One region of the Dyella sp. 01N448 genome, then DNA from elsewhere that is predicted to be linked to it. Evidence: riboswitches for the same ligand, from Rfam matches in the RefSeq annotation. Region 1 holds a riboswitch; the other holds the start of a gene.
What was found. Region 1 has a riboswitch for cobalamin ahead of btuB (TonB-dependent vitamin B12 receptor). Riboswitches for the same ligand answer to the same signal wherever they lie in the genome.
Positions count from the first base shown of each region.

Region 2: linked by a shared signal. The riboswitch ahead of AC1DKY_RS19715 (ribonucleoside-diphosphate reductase subunit alpha) and the one ahead of btuB (TonB-dependent vitamin B12 receptor) in region 1 are both predicted to bind cobalamin.

Region 1 is NZ_JBFTQX010000008.1:190-8,211, forward strand. Features, by position in the region: gene AC1DKY_RS14720 (CPBP family intramembrane glutamic endopeptidase) at 173-784, opposite strand; cobalamin riboswitch at 953-1,192, shown strand; gene btuB (TonB-dependent vitamin B12 receptor) at 1,223-3,172, shown strand; gene AC1DKY_RS14730 (hypothetical protein) at 3,237-3,815, shown strand; gene cobO (cob(I)yrinic acid a,c-diamide adenosyltransferase) at 3,818-4,438, shown strand; gene AC1DKY_RS14740 (cobyrinic acid a,c-diamide synthase CobB) at 4,485-5,783, shown strand; gene cbiB (adenosylcobinamide-phosphate synthase CbiB) at 5,798-6,709, shown strand; gene cobD (threonine-phosphate decarboxylase CobD) at 6,702-7,700, shown strand; gene AC1DKY_RS14755 (cobyric acid synthase) at 7,697-8,022, shown strand, end outside.
Region 2 is NZ_JBFTQX010000020.1:1,954-9,975, reverse strand. Features, by position in the region: gene AC1DKY_RS19735 (M13 family metallopeptidase) at 1-1,812, shown strand, start outside; gene AC1DKY_RS19730 (energy transducer TonB) at 1,965-2,810, shown strand; gene AC1DKY_RS19725 (cation:proton antiporter) at 2,871-4,124, opposite strand; gene AC1DKY_RS19720 (type 1 glutamine amidotransferase domain-containing protein) at 4,252-5,124, shown strand; cobalamin riboswitch at 5,288-5,502, shown strand; gene AC1DKY_RS19715 (ribonucleoside-diphosphate reductase subunit alpha) at 5,653-8,022, shown strand, end outside.

The sequences.
Region 1 (8,022 bases):
TGCTGCGGGCGTTATCAGGCCATTCTCTTTGGGTTACTTTTCTCTTGGGCCAGCAAGAGAAAAGTGACTCGAGCGGCGGCAGCCGTTCGAAACGCCCGCCGCGTAGGCGACCCGATCGCGGAAGCGCAGCAATCGAAAGCCGGCAAAACGGAATGAACTCCATCCCGTTGAATCAGCCAGCGGACCCCGAAGCTTGGGCTACCGCATACCGCACGCTGTAAAGCCCTGCAATATCGATCAATATGTGGACCAATATGGCGGCGATCAGCCCGATGTACTGAAAGATGACGCCAAGGAAGATACTGCTGGCAAACAAGCTGATCGCCTGGGTCAATGTCGTCCGCGTGAGTGCCTTCATCTGGTACGCACGCACATGTGCCGCCACAAATATCAGTGAGGTGAGGACCATTCCGAGCACTGGCTGGAGTGCGGCGCGAAATAGCAGTTCCTCGCCAATTCCTGCAGCAAAACTCAGCAAGATTGGATTCCAACCGCCCAGGTCGAGGCGGCTGTAACTGGTCACAACGGATTTGGTAGAGCTATTGGACCTTTGCAGACTGTAAGCAATCCACGCCATCGACGCCGAGGAAGCACCTATCGCAAGACCGAAACCAACTTGAAGTGCCATCGATTGCCCGGCAGTGAAGATGGTCCAGATCGAGCTACGTCGCATGTACAAAAGGGCAAGCGCCAGCGTCGACATCACGACGCAGACAAGAACCTGCCTGGTGAGTCCTATTTTGGGATGAGCAACCTTGGGTAGCTCAAGCGGCTCCAGTGTCATATGACGCTCCTCTCATGTCTGCTCGGCACTTCCATGTGCCTCGTGAGGCCATTGGACACGTTTGTCGCGATGCAAGATCGATCTTCTCGATCTTACCTAGGACCGCATGCAGTCCTGCTGCCACTCTTGTGCGGCCACGCCGTCCAAAAGGGCCGTCCTTTTCTCTGCTACCATGCGCCCACCTGAGGTGACCCCCAGCCAGTCGGTTGGGAGTTGAAACGGGAATCCGGTGCGGCGCTGATGCGCCTATTCCGGAGCTGCCCCCGCAACGGTAGGCAGGCGCGATCCAGATGGGGATCGACGGAGCGACATCGAGCCACTGTGCCAAGCGCATGGGAAGGCGTCGTTCCGGAAGACATTGCGTCTTCGCCCGCGAGCCCGGAGACCGGCCTTGAGGTACGACCAGACAGGCGGTGGGCCGTGTCATGGATGTCGTGCATGCGCACGGCCGCCACGCTCCTCCTGCCTGTCTATTTCCCATGCGTTCCGCGCGGGCAGGCGCGGTTGAGGAGCAGTACTTTGACTACCCGACTTTCCATGATCCGTCGCGCCGCACTGGCGACGGCACTTTCGACCATCGTCTTCCCGGCGTTCGCCGACGACACGACCAACCTCGACGGCGTGGTGGTGACCGCCACGCGTACCGAGCAGACGCAGAACCAGACGCTGTCCGCGGTGACGGTGATCGACCGCGCCGATATCGAACGCCTGCAGCCGTCTTCGCTGGCGGACCTGCTGCGCGGCACGCCGGGCATGCAGATTGCCAACAATGGCGGTCCTGGCAAGGCGACCAGCGCCTTCCTGCGTGGCACCGAAGCCGACCACGTGCTGGTGATGATCGACGGCGTCAAGATCGGCTCGGCCACGCTGGGCACGGCGGCGTTGCAGGATATTCCGGTCGACCAGATCGAGCGCATCGAAATCGTGCGCGGCCCGTTCTCCAGCCTGTACGGCTCCGAAGCGATCGGCGGCGTGATCCAGATCTTCACGCGTCGTCCGGAAGGCGCCTTCGTGCCGTCCTTCAGCCTGGGCGTCGGCAGCTATAGCCATCTGAATGGCTCGGCCGGTTTTGCCGGCAAGAGCGGCGACGGCTGGTACTCGCTGGAGGCCTCTCACGATCAGACGCATGGCATCAATTCCTGCCGCGTGGGTGCCGCCGAAGTGGGCGCGGCCTGCTTTGCCGATCAGCCGGACAAGGATGGCTACCGCAACAATGCGCTGACCCTGCAAGGCGGCTACAAGTTCGACGAACAGTGGGACGCCGATGTGCGCCTGTTCCGCAGCGAAGGCCACAACTACTACGACGGCACGTACACCGACTCCGACAAGAGCGCCACGCAAGTGGTGGGCGGCAGCGTGCACTATCGTCCGGCGTCCAATGTGAAGCTCACGCTCAGCCTCGGCACCAGCGGCGATTTCAGCAAGGACTTCTACCAGGGTGTGTACGTCGATCGTTTCGACACGCATCGCGACCTGGGTTCGTTCCAGGCGGATATCGGCTTCTGGGGCGGCCTGCTGACGACCGGCTTCGACTGGCAGCGCGATCACGTGGACAGCACGGCCGGTTACATGAATGCATTTACGGGCGAGCCGGTGAACAGCCGCATCGACCGCGGCGGCTTCGTGCAGTGGCAGCAGACCTTCGGCAGCCAGTCGGTGCAGGCCAGCGTGCGTCACGACGACAACAGCCAGTTCGGCAGCAAGAACACCGGCAGCCTGTTGTGGGGCTGGGACTTCACCCAAACCCTGCGCCTCACCGCGAGCTATGGCACCGCGTTCAAGGCGCCGACCTTCAACGATTTGTACTACCCGTTCTACGGCGACCCGAATCTCAAGCCGGAACGTTCGAGGAACTTCGAACTCGGCCTGCGCGGCAGCTACGACTGGGGCTACTGGTCGTTGAACGCGTTCCGCAACAACGTGACCGACCTGATCACCTACGACGCCGCCACCCAGGCGCCGGGCAATGTGGACCAGGCGCGCATCCGTGGTGCGGAAGGCGTGGTGAGCGGGCACGTGCTGGGCTGGCTGGTGACGGGCACGGCCACCTGGCTGGATCCGCGCGACGAGTCGACCGCGTACGAAGGCAACCTGCTGCCGCGCCGTGCGCGCCAGACCGGCAATATCGATCTGGACCGCAGCTTCGGCGACTTCAGCGTGGGTGGCACGTGGTTCGTCTCGGGCCGTCGCTACGATGATCTGGCCAACCAGCATCCGCTGGGCGGCTACGCCATCACCAACCTGCGCGTAGCCTATGCCATCTCGCGCGATTTCAAGCTGCAGCTGGCATTGAACAACGCCTTCGGCAAGGACTATGAAACCGCCTGGTACTTCAACCAGCCAGGTCGCAACTACATGTTGACCCTGCGTTATCAGCCCGCGCAGTAATCCATGACGCCGGGGCCCGCGAAGGCCCCGGCGTTTTTCCATGCATTCGACCAGGAGTCGTTTCGTGAAAGCTCTTTCCGGTTCCCGTTTCAACGCGCTGTGGCTGGTACTGGTCGCGGTGATGATCGCTACCCGCTTCAAGCATTTCGGCGACACGCTGCATCTGCCTGATGCTTCGATGGCGTTGTTCTTTCTTGGTGGTCTCTATCTGCGCCGCCATTGGACCTTCGTGGTGATGGTGCTGCTTGCGGTGGCGCTGGACTGGATTTCAATCAGCTACGCGGGCGTGAGCGCCTTCTGCGTGACGCTGGCGTACTCGTTTTTGCCCTTGGCTTACGCAGTGCTCTGGTACGCCGGACGCTGGTATGCGCCGCGCGTGAATCAGGGCGCGTTGTCGCTGCTCGGAGCATTCGGCGTGGCCGTGTTGGCGGCCGTGGCTTCGTTCGCCATCTCCAATGGCTCGTTCTATTGGCTGGGCGGCCGTTATGCGCAGCCGCACATGAGCGAATACCTGGCGCGCCTGTGGCAGTGGGGGCCGCTGTTCGTGCGCACCACCCTGGGCTACGTCGCGGCAGCCCTGGTGCTGCATGCTGTGATCGTGCGCGCGGCATCGTCTTCTACGGCACACCAGAAGGGAGCCTGAGCATGAGCGACACGCCCGAAACGCCGAATGCCGAAGAACGCCACCGCGAGCGCATGCAGCGCAAGAAGGAGCTGGTCGATCGCAAGATCGCCCGCGCCACCATCGAGCGCGGCGTGCTGGTGGTGAATACCGGTAACGGCAAGGGCAAGAGCTCCTCGGGCTTCGGCATGCTGGCGCGTTCGCTCGGCCATGGTTTTCGCTGCGGCGTGGTGCAGTTCATCAAGGGCAGTTTCTCCACCGGCGAGGAAGCGTTCTTCCGCCGCTTTCCCGATGAGCTCGATTACCACGTGATGGGCGAAGGCTATACGTGGGAGACGCAGGACAAGGCGCGCGATATCCAGGCGGCGCAAGCGGCCTGGCAGGTGGCGGCCAATATGCTGGTGGATGAGTCGCTCGACTTCGTACTGCTGGACGAACTCAATATCGCCCTGGTCAAGGGCTATATCGACCTGGACATCGTGTGCGCCGCGCTGAAGGCGCGCCCGCCACGCCAGCACGTGGTGATCACCGGGCGCGGCGCGCCGGATGGCCTGGTGGAACTGGCCGATACGGTGACGGAAATGCGCCTGGTGAAGCACGCCTTCCAGGCAGGCATCAAGGCGCAGCAGGGCATCGAGCTCTGACGCGACGGTTCGGCGTGGCAAGCGGCACCAACGACGGAGTTCACCGATGACTGACCAGATCGCCTCCTGTCCTGCCTTGCTGGTATCGGCGCCTGCGTCGGGGCAGGGCAAGACTTCGGTGACGGCGGCGCTGGCGCGCTGGCATGCCCGGCAGGGCAGGCGCGTGCGCGTCTTCAAGACGGGTCCGGATTTTCTCGACCCCATGGTGCTGGAGCGCGCCAGTGGCGCGCCGGTCTACCAGCTCGATCTTTGGATGAACGGCGAGGACGACGTACGCGCGCGCTTGCATGAAGCGGCTGGCGAGGCGGATCTCATCCTGGTCGAAGGCGTGATGGGCTTGTTCGACGGCGGCCAGTCGAGTGCGGACCTCGCCCAGCGTTTCGGTTTGCCGGTGTTGGCCGTGATCGACGGTTCGGCGATGGCGCAGACCTTTGGTGCCCTGGCGCTGGGACTGGCGAGTTATCGCGACGGCCTGCGCGTGCATGGTGTCGCCGCCAATCGCGTGGGCAGTGCGTATCACGCGCAGCTGCTTGCCGGCAGTGTGCCGTCCCCTCTGCAGTGGTTGGGTGCCTTGCCGCGCGATGCGGCGCTGGCCCTGCCCGAGCGGCATCTGGGTCTGGTGGCCGCTGGCGAGCTGGGCGATATCGACGCGCGCCTGGATGCACTGGCCGACGCATGGGGCACCCATGCCAATGCCGAACTTCCGCCGCCGGTGACGTTTCCCGCAGCGTCACACGCGCCGGTGCCCAAGCAATTGCAGGGTTGCCGCATCGCGATTGCCCGCGACGCGGCGTTCTGTTTTCTCTATCCGGCCAATCTCGATCTGCTGCGCGAAGCGGGCGCCGACTTGCGCTACTTCTCGCCGCTGGCCGGTGACGCGCTGCCCGAATGCGATGCGGTATGGCTGCCTGGCGGCTATCCCGAACTGCACTTGCATGCGCTATCCGATAGCGACACGTTGCGCAGCGCCTTGCACGATCATGTGAATGCCGGTCGCCCGCTGCTGGCCGAATGCGGCGGCATGCTTTACGCGCTGGATTCCCTGGCGGGCACCGATGGCGCGGCGTTTCCGATGGCGGGCCTGCTGCGCGGTCAGGCGACGATGCAGACGCGACTGGGGGGGCTAGGCATGCAATCCGTTGCCTTGCCCGAAGGCGAGTTGCGCGGTCACACCTTTCACTACGCGCTAGCCGAAATCGACGAGGCGCCCTTGGCGATGGCCAGCAACCCGGATGGCGGTCCGAGCCGGGAAGGCGTGTTTCGCCGCGAACGATTCACGGCGAGCTTCATGCACCTTTATTTTCCGTCGAACCCGACGGCGGCCGTGGCCTTGTTCCGGCCATGACCACCGCCCTGGACATGCTGCTCGCGGTGCTGCTGGATGCGTGGCTGGGCGAACCGCGGCAGATGCACCCGCTGGTGTCGTTTGGACGTCTGGCCGCCTGGGCCGAATCGCGATGGCACGCGGATCGTCGTGCGTCAGGTGTGCTGGCCTGGTGCGTGGTGGTGCTGCCGCTGGTGGCGTTGGCCTGGTTGCTTGGCACGTGGCTCGGGCATGCAGCGTCCTGGTTACGGCTGCTCCTCGATGTGCTCGTGCTTTACCTGGCCATTGGTTTGCGCAGCCTGGGCGATCACGCGATGCCGGTGGCTCGCGCACTCGCCGCCGGCGACATTCTTGGCGCACGCACGGCGGTAGGCCGCATGGTCAGTCGCGACACGGTTGCACTGGATGACGCCCAGGTCGCCGCGGCCGCGACGGAATCGGTGCTGGAAAATGGCAACGATGCCGTGTTCGGCGCGCTGTTCTGGTTCCTCGTGCTGGGTGCGCCGGGCGCGGTGCTGTATCGACTGGCCAACACGCTGGATGCGATGTGGGGCTATCGCACGGAGCGCTACGAGCGCTTCGGCTGGGCGGCGGCGCGGATCGATGATGTGCTCAATTTTCTGCCGGCACGCCTGACTGCCATGAGTTACCTGTTGCTGGGCGACGCGGCGCGGGCGTGGCGCTGCTGGCGCGTACAGGCGCCGCAATGGGACAGCCCGAACGCCGGACCAGTGATGGCGTCCGGTGCGGGCGCGCTGGGTGTATGCCTCGGCGGAGCGGCGCCTTATGACGGCGTGTGGGAGCCGCGCCCGGTGCTGGGCGAGGGCGATGCACCGGATGGTCAATCGATCGTGCGCGCGCTGCAATTGGTGCGTCGCTGCGTGGTGCTCTGGCTGCTGGTGATCATGCTGCTGGGCATCGTGAGCTGGGGAGCCGGCCATGCTTGAACACGGCGGACGCCTGTTGCGAGCAGCCCGCGACTACGGCATTGCGCCGGATGCGTGGCTGGACTTGTCCACCGGCATCAGTCCTTATGCCTGGCCGGTGCCCGTCCTGCCGGCATCGGTCTGGCAGCGATTGCCCGAAGACGACGATGGCCTCGTCGGTGCCGCATGCGAGTACTACGGTGCGTCGCAGCTGTTGCCCGTGGCCGGATCGCAGGCCGCCATCCAGATGCTGCCCAGTCTGCGGCAAGCCTCGGGCGTGGGAGTGATTGCGCCTGGCTACAACGAACACGCGCATGCCTGGCGCCGCGCGGGTCATGCGGTGGAAACGCAGTCGGCATCGAGCTTGCTGGCCGATCCATCGCGCTACGACGTGATCGTCCTGATCCATCCCAACAACCCCGGCGGCGAGCGCTTCGAGCGTGACGTCTTGCTGGCATGTCATGCCGCGCTGGCCTCGCGTGGCGGTTGGTTGATCGTCGACGAGGCCTTCATGGATGTCACGCCAGAGCAAAGCCTGTGCAGCGAAGCGTACCGCGACGGGCTGATCGTGCTGCGCTCTGCCGGAAAGTTCTTTGGCCTGGCCGGAGCGCGCGCGGGTTTTGTGGCTGCGCATCCTGCGTTGCTTGAAACACTGGGCGATCGATTGGGCCCGTGGACGTTGAGCGGGCCGACGCGTCATGTACTCGGGCTGGCCCTTGCTGATCGCGCATGGCAGGCCACGGCGCGCTCCTGGCTGCAGGATATGAGCGCCGGTCTGGCGGCCGTGCTGCTGCGTCATGGCATGGCAGCCACGGCAGGGTGCGCGTTCTTCCAGTGGTGGCGGCACGCAGGCGCAGAAGCAGTGCATATAGCGCTGGCCAGGCAAGGCATCCTGACCCGGCTGTTCGAGACGCCCGCAAGTCTGCGTTTTGGCCTGCCCCCTGATGAGGTTGCGCTACGGCGACTCGACGATGCGCTGGGCGCGCTGGACTTGAAGGAGAGGCGGCGATGAGCGCTGGCGTGCTGATGGTGCAAGGCTGCACCTCCGATGCGGGCAAGAGCACCTTGGTCACGGGCTTGTGTCGCTGGTTGCGCCGACGCGGCATCGCCGTGGCGCCGTTCAAACCGCAGAACATGGCCTTGAATTCCGCGGTGACGATCGATGGCGGCGAAATCGGCCGCGCCCAGGCCGTGCAGGCGCAGGCGTCTGGCCTGGAGCCGCATACCGATTTCAATCCGGTCCTGCTCAAGCCCAATAGCGATATTGGCGCTCAGGTGATCGTGCACGGGCATCCGGTGGCCAATATGGATGCACGCCACTACCACGACTACAA
Region 2 (8,022 bases), on a different contig from region 1:
GAGCTGATGGAGGCCGCGGCGCGGGACAAGACCAACGGCGCCTCAATCGAAGGCAAGGTCGGCGCGTTCTATCAATCGTTCATGGATCAGGCCCGCGTCGATGCGCTGGGCGCCAAGCCAATCGCGCCGCAACTGGACGCCGTCAAGCAGGCCACCACGCGCGACGCGCAGGCGGCGCTGATGGGTCGCAGCGGCCTGGATTTCGAAGGATCACTGTTCAACATCTATTTCGATGTCGACCTGAAAGACACCAATCGCTACGCCGTCTACGTATCGCAGGCAGGTCTCGGCCTGCCCGACCGCGACTACTACCTCAAGCCAGAATTTGCCAAGCAGAAAGCGGCCTACCAGGCGTACGTGACGCAGCTGCTTACCCTGGCCGGATGGCCACAACCGGAAGCTGCCGCCAAGGATGTGCTGGCCTTCGAAACCGCCATCGCGCAGGCCAGCATCAGCAAGGTCGAGCAACGCGATCCGGTGGCGATGTACAACCCGATGAGCATAAGCGACCTGCAGAAGCTCGCGCCCGGCTTTGCGTGGAATGATTTCCTCAAGTCCGCCCAACTCGACCAGCGCAAGCAGCTCGTGGTGATGGAAAAGACCGCGTTTCCCCAGCTCGCGGCGCTGTATGCGAAGACGCCCGTCGCCACCATCCAGGCGTGGCAGGCCGCACGCATTGCCGACAACGCGGCGTACTACCTCTCGACGCCCTTCCAGCAGGCGTACTTCGAGATGCACGACAAGACCCTCGCCGGCCAGCAGCAGATGGAAGTGCTGTGGAAGCGCGGCGTGCATGCGGTATCCGGCGGCGACTGCGGCGCCGGCGATCGCCTCGCCTGCTTCGGCAATCTGGGCTGGGCCGTGGGCCAGCTGTATACCGACAAGTATTTCCCCGCCTCCTCGAAAGCCAAGATCGAAGCGCTGGTGGCCAACCTCAAGGCCGCCTATCGCGTGCGCATCGAACACCTCGACTGGATGGGCCCGGCAACACGCAAGGAAGCCCTGAAGAAGCTCGACACTTACACCATCAAGGTGGGCTACCCCGATCATCCGCGCGACTATTCGAAAGTCACCATGCGCAGCGATGATCTTGCCGGCAACGTATTGCGCGCGGCGCAAGCCGACTGGTCGTTCAATGTCGATCGCCTGGACAAGCCGGTCGACCGCAGTGACTGGAGCATGACGCCGCAGACCAATGACGCGTACAACGGCTCGCTGCGCGACATCGTATTTCCCGCGGCGATCCTGCAACCGCCGATCTTCGATCCCAACGCCGACCCGGCCATCAACTACGGCGCCATTGGCGGCGTGATCGGCCACGAACTCACCCATGGTTTCGACGACCAGGGCCGCAAGATCGACGCCAGCGGCGCGCTGCGCGACTGGTGGACACCCGCCGACGCCAAGGCCTTCGACGAACGCGCCAAGAAACTCGGCGCGCAGTACGACGCGTTCGAACCGCTGCCCGGCGTGCATATCAACGGCAACCTCACCATGGGCGAGAACATCGCCGACCTCGGCGGCCTCACCCTCGCACTCGACGCCTACCACGCGTCACTGCACGGCAAACCCGCACCCGTGCTCGATGGTCTTACTGGCGACCAGCGCGTCTTCATCGGCTGGGCCCAGGCTTGGCGCGGCAAGCTCACCGACGACGCCATCCGCCGCCAGGTCACCAGCGATCCACACTCACCGCGCAAGTTCCGCGTGAATGGGCCGGTGCACAACATCGATGGGTGGTATCAGGCGTTTGGCGTGCAGCCGGGGGATGCGTTGTATCTGGATCCGAAGGAGCGGGTGCGGATCTGGTGAACGTCTCCGACGACAAGCATGTGAGCTCTGCCGGCTGACTGCAGTGGCTTGAGAAAGCCACGGGAATGCCGGCAAGCCGCCCGGCGCGGCACATTGCTGCGCCTGATCGCCATGACTAGACTGCGGCCATATTCCGGGAGGGGGAATGCGTCATGGCTCGTTGGGGTTCGGCTGCCTTCGTGGCGGCCATGTTGCTGCTGGCGTCGTCGGTCCACGCGACCAGTCCGAAGGATCCCATCGAAGCCAGCATGCTGTTGAGTGGAACCGTCGAAGTTCTTCCTGACGGAAAGGTTGGCAGCTACGCGCTGTACAAGGCAGAAAAGCTGCCGCCTGCTGTCCTGGATCTCATAAAGCGCGTCGCGCCGACCTGGAAATTCGAGCTCGGCGAGGCCCATACGGCACCGTTTCAGGAAAGAATGTCGCTGCGCATCGTCGCTACCAACGCCGACGATCGCCACATGACGTTACGCGTTGCCAGCGCCGATTTCAGCGACAAGGACGAGGCGGAAGGTGCGACGATCACGTGGGCACGTCGTGTGCCGCCCGTCTATCCATCGCTTTCTCGCAACAACAACGTCTCCGGCACGGTTTATCTCCTCGTCCGTGTCGGTCAAGACGGCAAAGTCACCGATGTGAGCGCCGAACAAGTCAATCTCGGCGTCTCCGTACCAAGCGCTGCGCGGATGGCCGAATTTCGCGAAGACCTTGCCCACGCTGCCATCAAAGCGTCGAGATACTGGAAGTTTCAACTGCCCACATCGGGCAACCTGGTACAAGCGCCCTATTGGGACGCGCGGATACCCGTGGGCTTCATAATGAGCAGCGGCTCGGAGACGCCGTATGGCGAGTGGGACGTGTACGTGCCGGGTCCCCGTGAGCACATCGCCTGGGCTGAGGATTCTGCGCTAGTCGCAGAAGCGCCCGATGCCATTCCTGACGGCTCGATCCATCTGCTGGGAAGTGGCACACATTTGATTTCACAGACAGCGCCCAACTGAGTTATCGACACACGGAACGCCACTCGCCGGAGTTCCTTTGGGCATCGCCGCTAAGCGCGGTCAGCTCGAACTGGGCTCGTCCACCGAACGCGCGCCTGCATCGACATGAAACGCCGACACCATCGGCGTCGTCATCATCGTCGTCACAATCGCCATCACCAGCAGGATGGTGAACATCGCACTGTTGATCACGCCCGCATCGAGGCCAACCTTGATGACGATGAGCTCCATCATGCCGCGCGCATTCATCAGCGAGCCGATGGTAAGGCTGTCGCGCCAGTTCTGACCGGAGAGGCGTGCGCCAGCTGTGCCGCCGATCAATTTGCCGGCCACCGAAACAGCGAGCACGAGCAACAAGGCGATGCCTGCTCCGCCGGTCAGCAGCTTCGAACTGGTGCTCAGTCCGGCCAGCACGAAGAACACCGGCAACAACGCGGCAATGGTGACGCGTTCAACGCGATCGATCAGGTTTTCCAGCAGGCGATCGTCGCGCGGCAGGCAGGCGCCGAACAGGAACGCACCGAATACCGCATGCAGGTTCAGCCATTCGGTGATGGCTGCGCAACCGAAGGCGCCGGCCAGCAGGAAGGCCAGCACCGCGCCGTCGGCATTGCCGTCCGGCGCGTGACGCGCCAACAGCTTTGCGCATAACGGGCGCAGCACGAACCAGGTCAGCACGAGCAAGGCGGCCAGGCCGATCATGGTGCGCCAGAACGGCGCCCAGTCGCCATGTGCGCTGATCAGCGCCACCACGAAGGCCAACATGATCCAGGCCAGCACGTCGGCCACCGCTGCTGCCGCGATGCCGAGGCGGCCGGGCAGCGACTCGGTGATACCGCGCTCCTTCACGATGCGCGCCATCACGGGCAATGCGGTGATCGCACACGCGGTGGCAAAGAACAAGGTAAAGCCCAGTCGACTGATGCCTGGCGGCGCATAGTCCACATACAGCCATGGCGCGGCGAGCAAGGCGAGCGCGACAGGAATCACGATGGCCAGCCCGCCGATCCACGCCGCCGGTCGCAGCAGACCACCCTGCGCACTGGCCGGCACGCGCAACTCCGCACCCACCACCGTCATGAACAACACCAGGCCCAGCGTGCTGAGGCTCTGCAGGTTGCCGAGGCTGTCGATGGGAAACAGCTGCTGCTGCCACTCCGGTGCGATGGCGCCGAACACGATCGGGCCCAACGCGAGACCTGCCAGCATTTCGCCAACAACTGCCGGCTGGCCGATGCGCCTCGCGAGCGCAGCGATAAGCCGCGACACCACGATGATCACCAGCAGTTGGACGAGCAGCAGCGGATGGCCCATGGATTTCCCGGTGAAATAGAGGGCCGAACGGCCAAGCCCGGAGCTTGCCTTGTATGTGCGGTGACCCGCAACATGCGTCGATCACGTCATCCGCCAGGATGCGCCCACATCGAAGGACGCCCGTCGCATGGCCCACGTACTCATCCCCGTTCCGCATCAGGACTTCGATCCCAGCGAAGTCGCGGTGCCCTGGCGCGTCCTCATCGAAGCGGGACATCGCGCGACGTTCGCCACGCCCGATGGCCGGGTGGCCAGCGCCGATCCCATCATGTTGAGTGGGGAAGGGCTGGATCCCTGGGGTTTTGTGCCCGGTTTGCGCAAGCTGCGCTTGTTCGGCTTGCTGTTGCGCGCCAATGCCGATGCGCGGCGCGATTACGCGGCGCTTGAGAAGGATGTGGCGTTCAACGCCCCGATCGCCTGGGATGCCATCGATGCCGAACGCTTCGACGGCTTGCTGCTGCCGGGCGGACATTGCGCGCGCGGCGTTCGCGAGTATCTGGAAAGCGAGCAGCTGCAGCGCGTGACGGCTGCCTTCTTCACCGCAGACAAACCGGTGGCTGCGATTTGCCATGGCGTCGCACTGGCGGCGCGCAGCCGCGGTGCGGACGGTCGCTCCGTGCTGCATGGGCGGCGCACCACCGCCCTCACCTGGGCGCTGGAAAAGTCCGCGTGGTCGCTCACCCGCATCACGCGCTTCTGGGATCCGGACTACTACCGCACCTATCCCGACGGCGCGGGCCAGCCAGCGGGTTATATGTCCGTCCAGCAGGAAGTGACGCGTGCGTTGGCCAGTCCCGACGATTTCCTCGACGTACCCCAGGACGCCACCGACCATCAGCGCAAGACCTCCGGCCTGGTACGCGACAGCGACACGGACGACACGCCCGCCTTCGTCGTACGCGATCGCAATTACGTGTCGGCCCGCTGGCCGGGCGACGTGCACCGGTTCGCCCGTGAATTCGCAGCCCTCCTTGAGACGCAGGCCGAAACGCGCCTTTGAGACGCTTTTGGGAGAGGCGGCACTTGCACTGGCCGAGAGTCGCCGCAGCGACCTCCCCTATGAAAATTTCCTAGCAATTCCTAACTCCGCCCCCATCTTGGAGTTTTCGGGCTTATCCACGGTCAATCCACAATCTGTTGGGTTGACCGACCCGGTGTAGCCCGATATGTTGTGCCTCGTCGGTGCCACTCTCAGACCTACGGTCGGAATGGCTTAATAGGGAACTCCGGTGCAAATCCGGGACTGCCCCGCAGCGGTAAGTGGAAACGAAAGCCCCCATCGCACTGGCCCTCGGCGGCTGGGAAGCGGGGGCAACTAGGCCGGGCCTCACCGCCCACGTCCACGAGTCCGAAGACCTGCCGGCACATCAGGGCCCAACGCCCTGGTGCGTAGTGACGGCTTCCGCGGGGAAGCGCGTCGATGCGCGGGGCGGCTGCCCTGCTGCTCGACCGTCCGCGAAACGTCACCTTTTTTCAGCCCTGCGCGCGGGAGCAGGCGGTTGATGACCAAGCTTGGAGCGAAGTCGCGATGCAACCTATCGATACCACCGGGCGCGAACGTGCAGACGATCGTGCCGACCCTGCTTTTTCCACCGACACCGCCGTGGCCGACGCGCCGCGCACGGACGCGCCGTTCGCGCTGACCCCGCCGCACAACCCCGGCCAGATGCGCGTGACCAAGCGCAGCGGCCGCCAGGAAGTGGTGGACGTGAACAAGATCGTCCGCGCCGTCACCCGCAGCAGCGAAGGCCTGCATGGGGTCGATCCCATGCGCGTGGCGCTCAAGACCATCGGCGGCCTGTATGACGGCGCCACCACGCAGGAGCTGGATCAGCTATCGATCCGCACGGCCGCTGCGCTCACCGCCGAAGAACCCGAATACGGCCAGCTCGCCGCGCGCCTGCTGGGCGCCTTCATCGACAAGGAAGTGAGCGGCCAGGAAATCCAGAGCTTCTCGCAGTCCATCGCGCGCGGCGCGGAACTGGGCATCCTCAACGAACGCCTGCGCGACTTCGTGCAGATCAATGCGCGCAAGCTCAACGACGCGATCGACCCGCTCGCCACGCGCCGCTTCGAATACTTCGGCCTGCGCACAGTGTACGACCGCTACCTGCTGCGCCATCCGCAGCTGCGCAAGGTGATCGAAACGCCGCAGCATTTCTTCATGCGCATCGCCTGCGCGCTCGGCGGCAACGAGATCGGCGAGACGCTGGAGTTGTATCGCCTGCTCTCCTCGCTGGAATACATCGCCAGCTCGCCGACGCTGTTCAATGCAGGTACGGCGCATGAGCAGCTCAGCTCGTGCTTCCTGCTCGACTCGCCGCTGGATTCGCTTGAATCCATCTACGAGAAGTACGGCGACGTGGCCAAGCTCAGCAAGTTCGCCGGCGGCATTGGCCTGGCCTACTCGCGCGTGCGTTCGCGCGGCTCGCTGATCAAGGGCACCAACGGCCATTCCAACGGCCTGGTGCCGTGGCTGAAGACGCTGGACGCCTCCGTCGCCGCGGTGAATCAGGGCGGCAAGCGCAAGGGCGCGGCCTGCGTGTACCTGGAGCCGTGGCACGGCGACATCGAGGAATTCCTCGAGTTGCGCGACAACACGGGCGACGACGCGCGCCGTACGCACAACCTCAACCTGGCCAACTGGATTCCCGACGAATTCATGCGCCGCGTGGAGAACGACGGCGACTGGTCGCTGTTCGATCCCAAGGTGGTGCCGCACTTCGTCGACAGCTGGGGCGAGACCTTCGAGAAGGCTTATCGCGAAGCCGAAGCCGCCGGCCTGGCCGTGAAGACGGTGAAGGCGCGCGAGCTGTACGCCCGCATGCTGCGCACGCTGGCGCAGACCGGCAATGGCTGGATGACCTTCAAGGATCGCAGCAACGCCACCAGCAACCAGACGGCGAAGGCGGAAAACGTCATCCACCTGTCGAACCTGTGCACCGAAATCCTGGAAGTCACCAATGCCGACGAAACGGCGGTGTGCAACCTGGGCTCGGTGAACCTGTCGCGCCACGTGGTGGACGGTCAGTTCGATTTCGACAAGCTCGCCGGCACGGTGCGTACGGCTGTGCGTCAGCTCGATCGCGTGATCGACCTGAACTTCTACCCGATCGACACCGCCAAGGTCGCCAACAACAAGTGGCGTCCGGTGGGCCTGGGCGTGATGGGCTTGCAGGACGTGTTCTTCAAGCTGCGCCTGGCGTTCGATTCAGCCGAAGCGCTGGCGCTTTCGACGCGCATCGCGGAAGAGATCTACTTCAACGCGCTGTCGCAGTCGAACGAGCTGGCGATGGAGCACGGCGCGCATCCTGGCTTTGCGGAAACCCGCGCGGCCAATGGCGAGCTGCAGTTCGACTACTGGACCAATGCGCAGCCGAACGATGTGGCACGCTGGGATGCGTTGCGCGAGTCGATCAAGGCCAAGGGCTTGCGCAATTCGTTGCTGATCGCCATTGCGCCGACCGCGACCATCGCTTCGATTGCCGGCTGCTACGAGTGCATCGAGCCGCAGGTGAGCAACCTGTTCAAGCGCGAGACGCTTTCGGGCGACTTCCTGGTGGTGAACCGCTACCTGGTGGAAGAGCTGAAGACGCTGGGCCTGTGGACCAGCGAAATCCGCGACGCCATCAAGCTGGCGGAAGGCTCGATCCAGGGCATCGCCGCCATTCCGGAACGCCTGCGCCTGATTTATCGCACGGTGTGGGAGCTGCCGCAGAAGGCACTGATCGATCTGGGCGCCGCCCGCGGTGCGTACATCGACCAGAGCCAGTCGCTGAACCTGTTCATGGAAAACCCGAACATCGGCCAGCTCAGCTCCATGTACATGTACGCATGGAAATCCGGCATCAAGACCACCTACTACCTGCGCTCGCGTCCGGCCACCAAGATCACCAAG